Regions from separate parts of the Bacillus paramycoides genome, predicted to be linked through region 3. Evidence: riboswitches for the same ligand, from Rfam matches in the RefSeq annotation. Region 3 holds a riboswitch; each other region holds the start of a gene.
The links. A riboswitch is a leader RNA that binds a small molecule or an ion and turns the genes downstream of it on or off. The one in region 3 is predicted to bind S-adenosylmethionine.
Positions count from the first base shown of each region.

Region 1: linked by a shared signal. The riboswitch ahead of AAG068_RS02135 (cyclase family protein) and the one ahead of AAG068_RS01065 (ABC transporter permease) in region 3 are both predicted to bind S-adenosylmethionine.
Region 2: linked by a shared signal. The riboswitch ahead of AAG068_RS24990 (methionine ABC transporter ATP-binding protein) and the one ahead of AAG068_RS01065 (ABC transporter permease) in region 3 are both predicted to bind S-adenosylmethionine.

Region 1 covers NZ_CP152427.1:397,283-401,528, reverse strand. Annotated here, with positions in the region: gene AAG068_RS02145 (nucleotidyltransferase domain-containing protein) at 1-568, opposite strand, end outside; gene AAG068_RS02140 (PRK06851 family protein) at 689-1,798, opposite strand; SAM riboswitch class I at 1,948-2,060, shown strand; gene AAG068_RS02135 (cyclase family protein) at 2,146-2,778, shown strand; gene AAG068_RS02130 (hypothetical protein) at 2,806-3,186, opposite strand; partial or broken gene AAG068_RS02125 (ATP-binding protein) at 3,448-3,641, opposite strand; gene AAG068_RS02120 (hypothetical protein) at 3,731-3,859, opposite strand; gene AAG068_RS02115 (S-adenosylmethionine decarboxylase related protein) at 3,916-4,246, opposite strand, start outside.
Region 2 covers NZ_CP152427.1:4,777,806-4,782,051, forward strand. Annotated here, with positions in the region: gene metQ (methionine ABC transporter substrate-binding lipoprotein MetQ) at 191-1,003, opposite strand; gene AAG068_RS24985 (methionine ABC transporter permease) at 1,027-1,692, opposite strand; gene AAG068_RS24990 (methionine ABC transporter ATP-binding protein) at 1,685-2,710, opposite strand; SAM riboswitch class I at 3,010-3,117, opposite strand; gene AAG068_RS24995 (hypothetical protein) at 3,243-3,587, opposite strand; gene AAG068_RS25000 (thioredoxin family protein) at 3,742-4,050, opposite strand; gene AAG068_RS25005 (toprim domain-containing protein) at 4,054-4,246, opposite strand, start outside.
Region 3 covers NZ_CP152427.1:182,074-186,319, reverse strand. Annotated here, with positions in the region: gene AAG068_RS01075 (ABC transporter ATP-binding protein) at 1-270, opposite strand, end outside; gene AAG068_RS01070 (ABC transporter permease) at 227-1,231, opposite strand; gene AAG068_RS01065 (ABC transporter permease) at 1,248-2,165, opposite strand; SAM riboswitch class I at 2,302-2,407, opposite strand; gene AAG068_RS01060 (DUF3951 domain-containing protein) at 2,581-2,796, shown strand; gene AAG068_RS01055 (hypothetical protein) at 2,815-3,318, opposite strand; gene AAG068_RS01050 (multidrug effflux MFS transporter) at 3,568-4,246, opposite strand, start outside.

The DNA.
Region 1 (4,246 bases), 220 kb from region 3:
CTAATACGCTACGTTCTAATGATAATTCTGTAATCAATCGATCGAATTCTACAGGTGGTAAAGTCTCTTTCTCCTCTAGCCACTTACAAGCTAAAATAGGACGTAATACGTAGAAGTACTTTTTCAACTTTACATTCTCACCTTGCAAAAATTCCCGATAATTTTTTGATGCCATATGTAAGTAATGATATATCGTTGCTTTTGGGTCAAAATCCTTTTCACTCATTTGTTGAAGTTGTTCTGGAAAATTAGAGCTTTTCGAATAAAAAATTGGTGATCGAATCCACTCGAGTAAAGCTGGATTTGACTTTGCGAATAGCTGTAATGCCTTTTTAATATCCCATCCGCTTATATCTAAATCATCACTAATCGGGTATTCAATTACATCTCGTTTATCATGAATTGATAAATACCATTCTACCGGATGTATATAAACGAATCTAACATCATAATCACTGTCTTTCGATGGAAATCCCCAAGCACGACTCCCTGATTCTACTGCAAATAAAATTTTCACATCATTCTCTTTTTCAATTCTGTCTAACTCTAACTTAATTTTTTCTCTCATTTCATACCCTCTCCATTTTTTGATTATTTCCTTGGAAATTCGACAAATATACTACTAAGTTTACTCCATACTAAAATAGCTGTCAGAAAATTCCCGACAGCTTGTCAAAACCTCTTATTTTTACTTGTTCTTTTCTGTTACACTAACCGCAATTCGTTCAAACTCTTTTTGAATCTCCTCTTTATATACATCTACTTTTGAAAAATCCATAGCAGCAATATAAATTCGTTCCAATTTATCACGAACTGATTTTGCCTTTGCTAAGAAAGACATCGCTTCATTCATTTTTGCTTTATATTGAATCGACACATCACGAATTTCTGTCGCATATTTTTCATCTGTCCCTGGTGTCACGATCAAGGCATACATATCTATAATTTCATCACCTTCGCGGCTCGGAAAATACTCATGTGGCGCAGTGCTATCAAAAATTGCAAATCCTAATTCTCTTACGATCACCATATCAAGACTCTTTGGATCAAATCCACAATGATATACTTCAACTTCAAATCCTTTTTCTTCTGCTGCCTTAGCTAATTTTTTGAGCATTGTTGATTTTCCAGAGCCAGGGCGTCCTTTTATAAAATAACGATGTGATAATCCCTCTGTTAAATTAGGAACAAAATCAACTGCACCTTTCGGTGTAGCTGCCCCTAAAAAGCGATGTTTCACAAGCGATTGTTTCCCAACTTTATCTGTAAATAATTTCTGAATGAGCTGATCTGTTAGTTCATTTGCTTTATCAAAATTAATATTATCAATATATATTTTCTCCCACTCATCATGTATAACTAATGCCTCGTTAAAACGAGCGTAAGCAGCTTGAAAAGCTTTGCTTGCTTCTGAAACAAATCTTTCAATTTCCACCTTCTGCTTTCTTAATTTATCTGAATCCCAAGCAACACCTAAATTGATATACTCCTCGACAACTCCTGGCATTTTCGGCTCAATAACATGCGGTGATGTTCCATCAACAATTCCTACTTTTAACTTCGGGATAATGACACCATCAACCGATTTATTATCAGAAGAACAGTGTAAAAATTCAATATCATATCCCTTTTCAACCCATTCACGACCTATTGCCTTAATTAAAGAAGATTTTCCCGTTCCAGGTCCACCCTTTAAAATAAATAATCTGTTTAGTCCTTTTAAATTCTCTTCGTATAAATTATGAAATCCTCTAGCTGTATTTCCACCAGCATAATAATTCAATACATTCCCTGTCACTGCACTCACTCCTTCGCAGCATTCTATTTACATAAGCTACAATATGCGAGCAACTTTATTTAGGTGAATACCTATTTTGTGTTGCGCAGAAAAAGGAAATGAATTACAATTTTGTTATCACGAAAATTCCGAACTTTAAATTGAATATACCTTTATCAAGAGAGGCAGAGGGACCGGCCCTTTGAAGCCCAGCAACCTCAGTTTATACAAACTGAATAGGTGCTAATTCCTGCAAAATGCATTGCATTTTGAAAGATAAAACGTAACTATTGTGTGCAAAACTCATCTTTCTTGACTATGAAAGGTGAGTTTTTTATATTTCAAAACATATATTGGGGGTATTTAAAGTGAAAGTAATTGACCTATCGCAAACATTTGAAAACAATATGTCTCAATTTCCTGGAACACCAAAAATCAATTTAGAAGCCATTACAAGTGTTGAAGAGACAGGCTATCAAGTTACAGATTTTCATTCTGTCGTTCATGTTGGTACGCATTGTGATGCTCCTGCTCATTTCATTTCAGGCGCAACGACTATTGATCAATTGCCCCTAGATCAATTTGTAGGTGAAGCTGTTCTTATCGATGTAACTCATGTACAAGAACGAAAACTACCTAAAGAAGTATTACACAACGCTGACATAAAAGAAGGTGATATTGTCATTTTCCATTCCAATCTATCTACTAAATGGAATACAGAAGCATATGAGAAAGAAGCTTTTTATCTTTCTGAAGAATTAGCTGAAGAACTCGTTCAATTAAAAGTAAAATCTGTCGGTTTAGATTTCATCTCTCCTGATGAGGTAACGACAGAAACATCGCCAATTCATCACATACTACTTGGGAATAATATTTATTTAATCGAAAACTTAACAAACTTAGATGCCATTCACACGAAACGTTTCTTTTTCTCAGCAGCACCTTTAAAAATTAAAAATAGCGACGGTGCTTTCGCAAGAGCATTCGCTGTAATTTTTTAAACAAACTATACAAAAAAGCAAAGATCATCATTGACCTTTGCTTCTATTTTTTTTATTTAAACTAAGAAAGAATTGCTCAACACGAGGACGTAACCAAGCTAAATAATCTTTCTCTTTCTTCTTTGTACAAGCTATTTCTTCCCCATCTACCATTCCGACAAGCTCTAGCTCTAACAGTTGCCTCGTAAATGCTAACATATTTATTTCTTCGTCGGGATACTCTTCTTTTAATTTCTCCTCAATTTCCCCTAATAAAAAACCGTCACGCATCATTGCCAATGCATCAATCCAAAGTGGCGGCATTTCATATTTTTCTCCTGTAATTGTATCTTTTACAATATAATTCTTTTGCTCTTTTCGAAATTGAATCGTGTGTAAGCATACAGTCGAATTTAATGTTAATTCCATCATACCACCTCTTTCATAATATCTGCATAGAAAAAAGGATGCGCGTGCACCCCTTCTTTTTCTAACACTACCGAACCGTTACATGAATAACAAATCTCATGTCGATATTTTCCTCCATTATAAACGAAGTATTTTATAAAAAAAACCCTTCTTGAAACATTTTATAAAATGTTTATATTTACACAACAAGAACACTTTTCTGAAAAATATTTTCTTCTAGCACATTATACTGTCGGTAAAGAAATTTCCACTTTCGTTCCTACTCCCATCTACTTGCAATTGAAATTTCACTCTATATTGTGCTGCATAACTTTCCACAAGCTGTACAACATATAAAAGGAGTTCCCGTATATTACATCATTCATAATTCCCGTTATTTCTTTCACTTTCTTATAACATAATATCTTATCGGCAGGACTTCTTTCTTTTTGTATTTGTGTAAATCCTTTTAAAGCTCCTCTTTCCTCATATATCTAGCATTTAAAGTTGTTCATATAAAGTGAAACTTTAATCAGGGGGGTTTTTGTCCATCCCCCACTGATTATTAGCCCTCACCAATCGGGCTTTTACGGGCAGTTCCTCCATCTAACTTCTTCGCTTCCGCTGAATTTTGAAGTGGCGGTCTTACTGCCCGGCAAATAGCGGGATAAACATGAACTTGCTTTCGGGGCAATATGTAACCTTATAACGCTAAAAGGAAGGAGATTTCCCCTTCCTTTTCATCACAACTTATATCCACCTTACCCGATCATGCAGCAATCCATCCGTAAAGTCATTTCCACCAACTACAAAATCATTCATATATAAATTCAAATATTCTCCATACTTACTTTCTGTATTTAATAATAATTCCTCTACATAATAAGCACCTTGTTTAAAGTTATCGAACAGCAAACTACACAAGCCAGCATAAATTCCGCATCCTACTTGGAAGTAAGTTGCATTCGTTTTATATTTATGAAAAACTTGACTGCTATTCATTACGTTATACATATATGTCTCGCTATTTTCATAAACGAGTAATACACCGACTAGATCCTCGCCAGCAATCTCTTCTTCG
Region 2 (4,246 bases), 700 kb from region 3:
CGTTCATATTCTCATTTTATTCTCATTCTAATTTTATATCAAATAAAATGATATCGCAAACGACGAAAAAAAGTAACAATTTTTTCACAAATGTATATAAGTATTTCATTTACATCTTTCTATGATACACCTTTCTTCTTATTTATATAAAGAAAAAAGAACTGGAAAATTACCAGTCCTTTCCTTCTATTTATTCACTTATCGGAAGTACAGCACCTTTATATTCTTTAGTAATAAAGTCTTGAATTTCTTTTGAATGCAATACTTCTACTAGCTCTTTAATCGCCTTTTTATCTTTATCACCTTTACGAACCACTACTACGTTTGCATATGGAGAATCATCACCTTCAATTGCAATTGCATCTTTTTCTGGGTTTAATTTCGCATCAATTGCATAGTTTGAGTTAATTAAAACAGCGTCGCCTTCTTTATTGTTATACACCTGTGGTAACAAACCAGGCTCAATATCCGTTTTGAACTTTAAGTTTTTCGGATTATCTGCAATATCTTTTGGAGTTGCACTAACTGGATCTACTCCGTCTTTAATTTTTAAAATGCCTTCTTTTTGTAAAATTGCTAAACCACGTCCATGGTCAGTAACGGAATTACTCATAATAATTGTCGCCCCGTCTGGAAGTTCTTTTAAGCTCTTATATTTTTGAGAGTATACACCAATTGGTTCAATATGAATTTTCCCCGCTATTTCAAAATCATATTTTTTATCTTTAATTTCTTTTTCTAAATACGGAATATGCTGGAAGTAGTTTGCATCTAGATCCTTATCCGCTAACGATTTATTTGGCAACACGTAATCTTGGAACTTTTTCACTTCTAATTCAATTCCTTTTTTCTCAAGTAACGGCTTTGCCTTTTCTAAAATTTCAGCGTGCGGTACGTTAGAAGCCCCCACAACTAATTTCTTTTCATCTTTATCTTTCCCGCCACAAGCAGCTAACCCAAAAATTGAAGTTGAAATAAGTGCTGTAAGTAATAATTTTTTCATTTGTAACATCCTCCCGTTTTTTATTATCGTTTATCTATTCGAACCGTTACACGATCACCAATCCACTGAATGAAAAATACAACTAGTAATACACAAATTGTCGCAACGATTGTTACATCGTTATTTCCTCGTTGGAATCCTTCTAAATATGCAAGTGTTCCAAGACCACCAGCACCAACAACTCCCGCCATTGCTGTATAGCCTACTAAAGCAATTGTCGTAACCGTAATACCAGATACTAATGCCGGTAACGATTCTGGAATTAACACTTTCAAAATAATTGTGCTTGTTTTTGCTCCCATTGCTTTTGAAGCTTCGATTACACCTTTATCAATTTCACGAAGTGCAATTTCAACCATTCTTGCGTAAAATGGTGCCGCTCCAATAATTAAAGCTGGCAACGCTGCACTTGCTCCAAGAATTGTTCCAAGCAAGATCTTTGTGAATGGGATTAATAAAATGATTAAAATAATAAACGGTATCGAACGGAATATATTTACGAACGCTCCAATCGCTGTGTTAACCGTCTTGTTTTCCCATAAATTATCTTTCGCTGTCATAAAGAGTAACAATCCTAAAATTAGTCCTAAAACAAATGTGGCAAGAGCAGCGATTGCCGTCATATATAACGTTTCACCAGTTGCTTCTAACATTTGATTCCAATCAACATTTGTGAGTAACTTATCCATGTGCAATCACCTCCAGCTCTACTTGATCTTGATGTATTCCCTCTATTGCTTGCTGAATCGCTGTTTCCTCACCATTTAAATGAACAACTAAACTACCGTAAGAACCGTCATTCGTTTGTGCGATATTTCCTTGCAAAATGCTAACTTCTATATCACTGCGTTGCATTAATCTTTGAAGTACTGGTCTTTCTACAGCTTCACCGATAAACTGCAAACGAACTACTTTACCATCTGGATATTTTTCAATTAAACTTTCAATCGTTTCATTTGTATCTTCAGAATCTGTTAATTGCTTTACAAATCGTTTTGTAATATCTTGCTGTGGATTACGGAATACATCAAGTACTGGACCCGTTTCTACAATCTTTCCTTTTTCCATTACCGCCACTCGATTACAAATCTTTCGAATCACGTGCATCTCATGTGTAATGAGTACAATTGTTAAACCGAGACGCTTATTAATATCTAATAATAAATCTAAAATTTGATCTGTCGTTTCTGGATCAAGAGCTGACGTTGCTTCATCACATAAAAGTACTTGCGGATTGTTAGCTAACGCTCTCGCAATACCAACACGTTGCTTTTGTCCTCCGCTCAGCTGAGATGGATACGCATCTCCTCTTCCTTCTAATCCAACAAGATGAATTAACTCATCCACGCGTTTTCTTCTCTTCGCCTTGTCAACACCTGCAATTTCAAGCGGGAACTCGATATTTTCGCGTACAGTTCGTGACCAAAGTAAGTTGAAATGCTGAAAAATCATTCCGATTTCTTGCCTTGCCTTACGAAGTTCACTTCCTGTAATTGCTGAAATCACACGATTTGCAATTGTAATTTGGCCAGAAGTTGGTTTCTCCAACTGATTGAACAATCTGATTAAAGAACTTTTCCCAGCGCCACTATATCCGATAACACCAAAGATTTCACCTTTGTCTATTTTTAAATTGGCGTTATCTACAGCAGTGACATCACCGCTTTTTGCTTTATATATTTTCTTTACATTCTCTAATAGAATCATGGTGTATCACCCCTTTTTTTAATAAAAAGCGTAAGCGGCTCGTTTAGAACAAGAGGACGCCCGAATCCCTGACGTAGAGGCGCTTTTTGCCTCATAGGAAGGGATGAAACGACCGACTGTTCTAGCCGCTGAAGCTAGATTTTGGGTCGACTCCGCAATTTTTTATGTTTAATGCGTGTAGTCCACCGGTATCACTACTTTTATTATTTGAATGTCCTCCACATTCAAACAATAAAAAAACCTTTCTGCTTTAGAGAAGCAGAAAGGTTTATGTGCGTATATAACAGCATTATCCCTCTCTCTCATCTCTCAAAGCATTTGCTTTGCAGGAATTGGCACCATTTCAACATAAGTTGACGGTTGCCGGGCTTCACAGGGCACAGTCCCTCCACCTCTCTTGATAAGAGAAATCAGATTACATTTTCGTCTGATTTGTAATTTATGAAATTGTCTATATTTTATGAATTGAATTGTATCAATATCCACACACCATGTCAACAGAAATTTTCGTAAAAAATGAACCTTCAGAATTTTAAGCCCCTACTGACATCGGTTTACATATGTGAAACATCGATTCGACTAATAGCATCGTTCGATATGTTCCCGAATATTGTACACGTCCATCGTTCATTAACATTTGCAATCGTACATTGCCGTTTACCAATTGTTTTACATCTTCTTCATCTACACAAACAATTTGCTCCGTCCCTATTTCCTCATGTAGCAGTTCTATATAATCTCTTGAAATTTGTAACGAATAACTTTCATCTCCAAAGCGGAAATTAACAGTTTTTTCTCCTTGTCTTAAAAGCGGCTCTAAATGATATTGACCATTAGCGTAATTTACAAATGATTGCAGCAAAGAATATAATTTCACCTTAAATCACATCCTTCATATCACTTTCTATTACACATACCATTCCCTCTTACTAAAGAGCAATCCTGTTACTTTCGCTCGACAAATACTGTAACCACCCTGCATCTCGACATATTTCCCAAGAAATATGTCGAGGCGGCAAAAACTTTGCCGCCTACTTTAATTCCGTATATAAATATTCAACCGAATGAAATGCATATATCTTCTTCATGAGTGTCCCATTTTCAAAAACAAGTAAACACGGCACACTTTCGATCCCATACTCTTTCGCTAAATGCGGAGCATAATTTAAATCTAACATTCCAATTTTCAAGTCTTCAATTGTCATCTCAACGACAGTTAACATTTTTTTTGCTAATTGGCATGTTCCACACATTGGAGTATATACATATAACACTGTTTTTTCTTCAGTCTCTATTAGGGCTGTTGCTTCGGCTCCTGTCCAGTCAATCACTTCTATCATTCCTTACCGTAAATATTCTGTATAAACGTCAATGTCAGCTCCCCATAGTACATTTGCTAAGTGTGAAGATGGCGCAGTTGCCACTTCTCGGTACGAGCGATCAATATAAATATGCTCTGCTTGCGGAAATTCTTTTCGAAATTGTTTCCTTAACTTTTCTCCAGCATCATCAGCATCCACAAGTACATACACTTCC
Region 3 (4,246 bases):
TTTCCCTCGAATTTGATTCCATTCTGATTCTTGTAAATTCGTTAATCCTTGAGAGTGGAAAGAGATGCTCCCGTCATCGATGTGAATAGATTCTTGATTTAATCCGACAATAGATTGTGCTGTAACACTTTTTCCTGAACCACTTTCTCCTACAAGTGCAACGATTTCACCTTCGTTAATAGAAAAGGAAACATGCTTCACAATTGCTTGCTTACTATTCTCTTTTTCAACGGCCAATGTTACGTTTTCTAAAGATAAGAGCTGTCCCATGTCTTTTCTCCTTTCGATTCCGTTTGACGATTTTTGGATCAATTGCATCTTGCAAACCATCACCAATTGCATTAAATGCGAACATAATGAGCGCAATCATCAGCGATGGGAAGAAAAGTTGCCACCATTCCCCACTTAATAGTGTCCCGAGCGCATCATTCGTCATCGTCCCCCAGCTCGCTGCTGGTGATTGTACCCCGAGTCCGATAAAACTTAAAAATGATTCTGAGAAAATAGCTGCGGGAATTGTAAATGATAAATTTACGATAATAATGCCTGTTAAGTTCGGAATGATATGTCCGTATATAATCTTCATATGCGATGTACCCAATCGCTCTGCTGCAATAACAAATTCTCTTTGCTTTAAAGATAAGACTTGCGCCCTAACGAGACGTGCCATACCAATCCACCCTGTTAATGCAAGAGCAATAATAATTGTAAAAAGTCCTGGTTTCATAATGATTAGTAGTAAAATAACAATTAATAAATATGGAATACCGTATAATACTTCAATCCCTCGTACAATCCACTCATCAATTAACGTTCCAAGGCGATTACGCCCTCTCACATATCCACTAAATCCCCCAATCAGTACACCAAGTCCTATATCAAGAACAGCCGCTATTAATCCAACTACTAATGAAATTTTCCCACCAGCCCAAGTACGTGCCCAAATATCCCGACCTAAATCATCTGTTCCGAACCAATGCTCACTACTAGGAGGTAAATTTGTCGCCTCTTTTACTTGTTCACTCGCGGTAAAAGGGGTTAAACTTTCACCGATAAGAGAGAAAATAATAATGAGTAATAATGTCAACGCTCCTAGAACTGCGATCGGATTTGATACAAACTTACGAAACACTTCTTTTTTTCGGCTAATCGTTTGCTGCTCTTTATTTATCGTTAATTCTTTTTTCTCTTCATTCGTTAATAGCTGTTTATTGATTTCATAAGCTCCCATTTAAATGCCCCCCTCCTTACGTAATAGAACGAATACGCGGATCAACAATACGGTGAATAATATCTGTAATGAAAATACAAGAAATTAATAATGCACTATAGAAAATTGTTGTTCCCATAATTACTGGATAATCTCGGTTAAAAATACTATCTACAAAATATTTTCCGAGACCGGGAATCGCAAAGATCTTTTCAATAATGAAAGTTCCTGTTAAAAGCCCAGCCATTAACGGTCCAACAAACGTTAGTACTGGAACAATTGCATTTCGAAGAGCATGCCTTATAATAATCTTCTTAATTGGTATACCTTTCGCTCTCGCTAGCTTAATATAATCACTCTGCAAAACTTCAATCATATTAGAGCGAACAAATCTTGTAATAACCGCGATTGGCCCTAATGCTAATGCGAATGACGGTAATACCGTATGTTCAAATGTGCCCCAAGACGCTACTGGTAAAAGTTCAAATTGTATAGCAAATACTTGTATAAATAATGGTGCTAAAATAAAACTTGGAATAGATATGCCGAGAATCGCAAGTAAACTCACACTATAATCAATTACTCTCCCGTGATAGAGAGCAGCAAATGTACCCGCTGCAATTCCGACTAACAATGAAATAACAAGTGCTTGTAAGCCGATGATTGCTGATGGACCAAATCCTGTCGTTATAATTTCTGATACACCTTGCCCCGTCGATTGAACAGATTCACCAAAATCAAAATGAACTACGCCGTCTAAATAAGCAACATATTGATTCCATAGCGGTTCATCAAGGTGATACTTTGCCCTCATGTTCTGCACAACTTCCGCCGGAAAGATCTTTGCATCCGATGAAAATGGATCCCCCGGAATAATGTGCATAATCAAAAATGTTACTGTTGTAATAATCCATAGTGTAAACACCATAACTGATAGTTTTTTAACAACATACACTCCAATAACCTCCTAAACTCATAAATTTACTTTGTTTTATTAACGTATCTTTCCCATTACTCCCTTTCCTCTTCTTAAAACACAAAAAGCCTTGATCTTAAAAAATAAGATCAAGGCTTAATAAACGAAGGCCCATCACTTATCTTTCAAGACTTGCTTGCTGGAATTAGCACGGTGTTCCTGTTACAGAACCCGCTGCTGAGGTGTCATAGGGCCAGTCCCTCTACCTCTCTGGATAAGTAAATTGCTATATTATTATTTGGTTCAAATTGTATATTTCGAATTATAATTCTGAAAAAATGAAAAGTCAATCAAATTGGATATATTTAGAAAAATCAGTTTTCTGTTATATTAGTTATTGAAATTACAATCTTTCACTTATAATAAAAAGAAATTGTATTAAAGGAGTTATAAAATGGATCCCTTACTTCTTGCTACTATAGGATTACCATTAACAATCGTTATACTTGTCATCATCGGCTTCTATAAACTCTTTATTAAAAAGAAACGTATCACTTCTTTTTATACTCCATTCGATAATATTACCGGACAAAAAATCTCTGCATTTCACGAAGAACAGAATGTATTAGTATCTGAGGATGAAGACGGAGATGGTAAGAAGAAAAAATAACCTTGCGCGTACGCAAGGTTATTTTTTCGTTTCTGCTTGAAAACGTTTATAGTATGTCGATGCTGTTGCAAAGTTAATTTCTATATCACGAATCAATGATGAGTCTTCTTCTTTAGCTAACTTCTGTAATTTTTTCATTGCTTGTTCCGATTCATTCAAGAAACCAGCGTATACCTCATGTTCTTGCTCTTTCGACTTTGGAACACGAATTTCTTTACGTATATTATCAATATCTTCTAACATGCTAGTCGTTACCTTTTGCACATCTTCTTTATATGTAGCATTCGTTATTTCCTTACCGCCCTTTTCTTTTGCCACTTCAAATAACTGTAGTGCTTTATTAATTTCTTTATTCATTTTCATATCGTATTTTTCATGTACTGCACGGTATTCTTTCATCTCTTCTGTTTGCTCAGTAGATTGCTCTACCTTTTCTTTCGGTTCTTTCGTATCTTTATTTCCATTACATCCTGCTAGAAGGATCATACTTCCCATTACAGCAATACCCAAAACCTTCTTCATCTCTTCTTCTCCTTTTATCTACAGCTACTACTCATTATAGTTTCTTTTATCTCCACTTGTTATTATACCGAGAACATCCTACTTTTTACACTTAAGACGCTACCTTAATATACATGCCTACATTTTTGTCACAGTATCGTCACTTTATGCAAATAACTTTTGCATCACCTTACAAAGCTGTATGAGTTATTTCAAAGAAATGAAAAAAGAGCTGATTCAAAAATATTTGAATCAGCTCTTTTTTATAAGTTAAGCCTCTAAATTTTGTCTTTGTTGCAGTTCAAACTGCTTTTCACTTCTTCTGGCCATAAACAAATAACATAACACAGCACCCATTTCACAAAGAGCTATTACAACACCCATCGGTAATGCGGTGTTGCTTCCGCCAATACCCACTAACGGTGCAACAAGCGCTCCTGAAATGAACTGTAATAATCCTAATAAGGCCGACGCTGTTCCTGCGGCTTGTTTCTGATTTCTCATCGCTAACGAGAACCCAGTTGTTGATACAACCCCGACACTTGATACGACAAGGAATAACGAGCATAAAACACCAATTAAACCTATTCCTAGTAAGATTGTCAGTAGTAAAGATAAACCACCAATAGCTGCGATAATAATACCAGCAACAAATAATGTCTTCTCATTCACTTTCCCTGCTAAACGACCCGTTACCTGACTAGCAATAATAATACCAATACCGTTGATTGCAAAGAATAAACTAAATTGCTGTGGTGATGCTCCGTATATGTTCTGTAGCACAAATGGTGAGCCCGAAATGTATGCAAACATTGCCGCCGTTACTAGCCCTTGAGACAATGCATATCCCATAAACAGACGATCCTTTAATAGTTTTCCGTACGTCGCCAACGTCCCTGACAATCCACCTGTTTCTCTCTCTTCAGGAGGTAATGTTTCACGTAATACG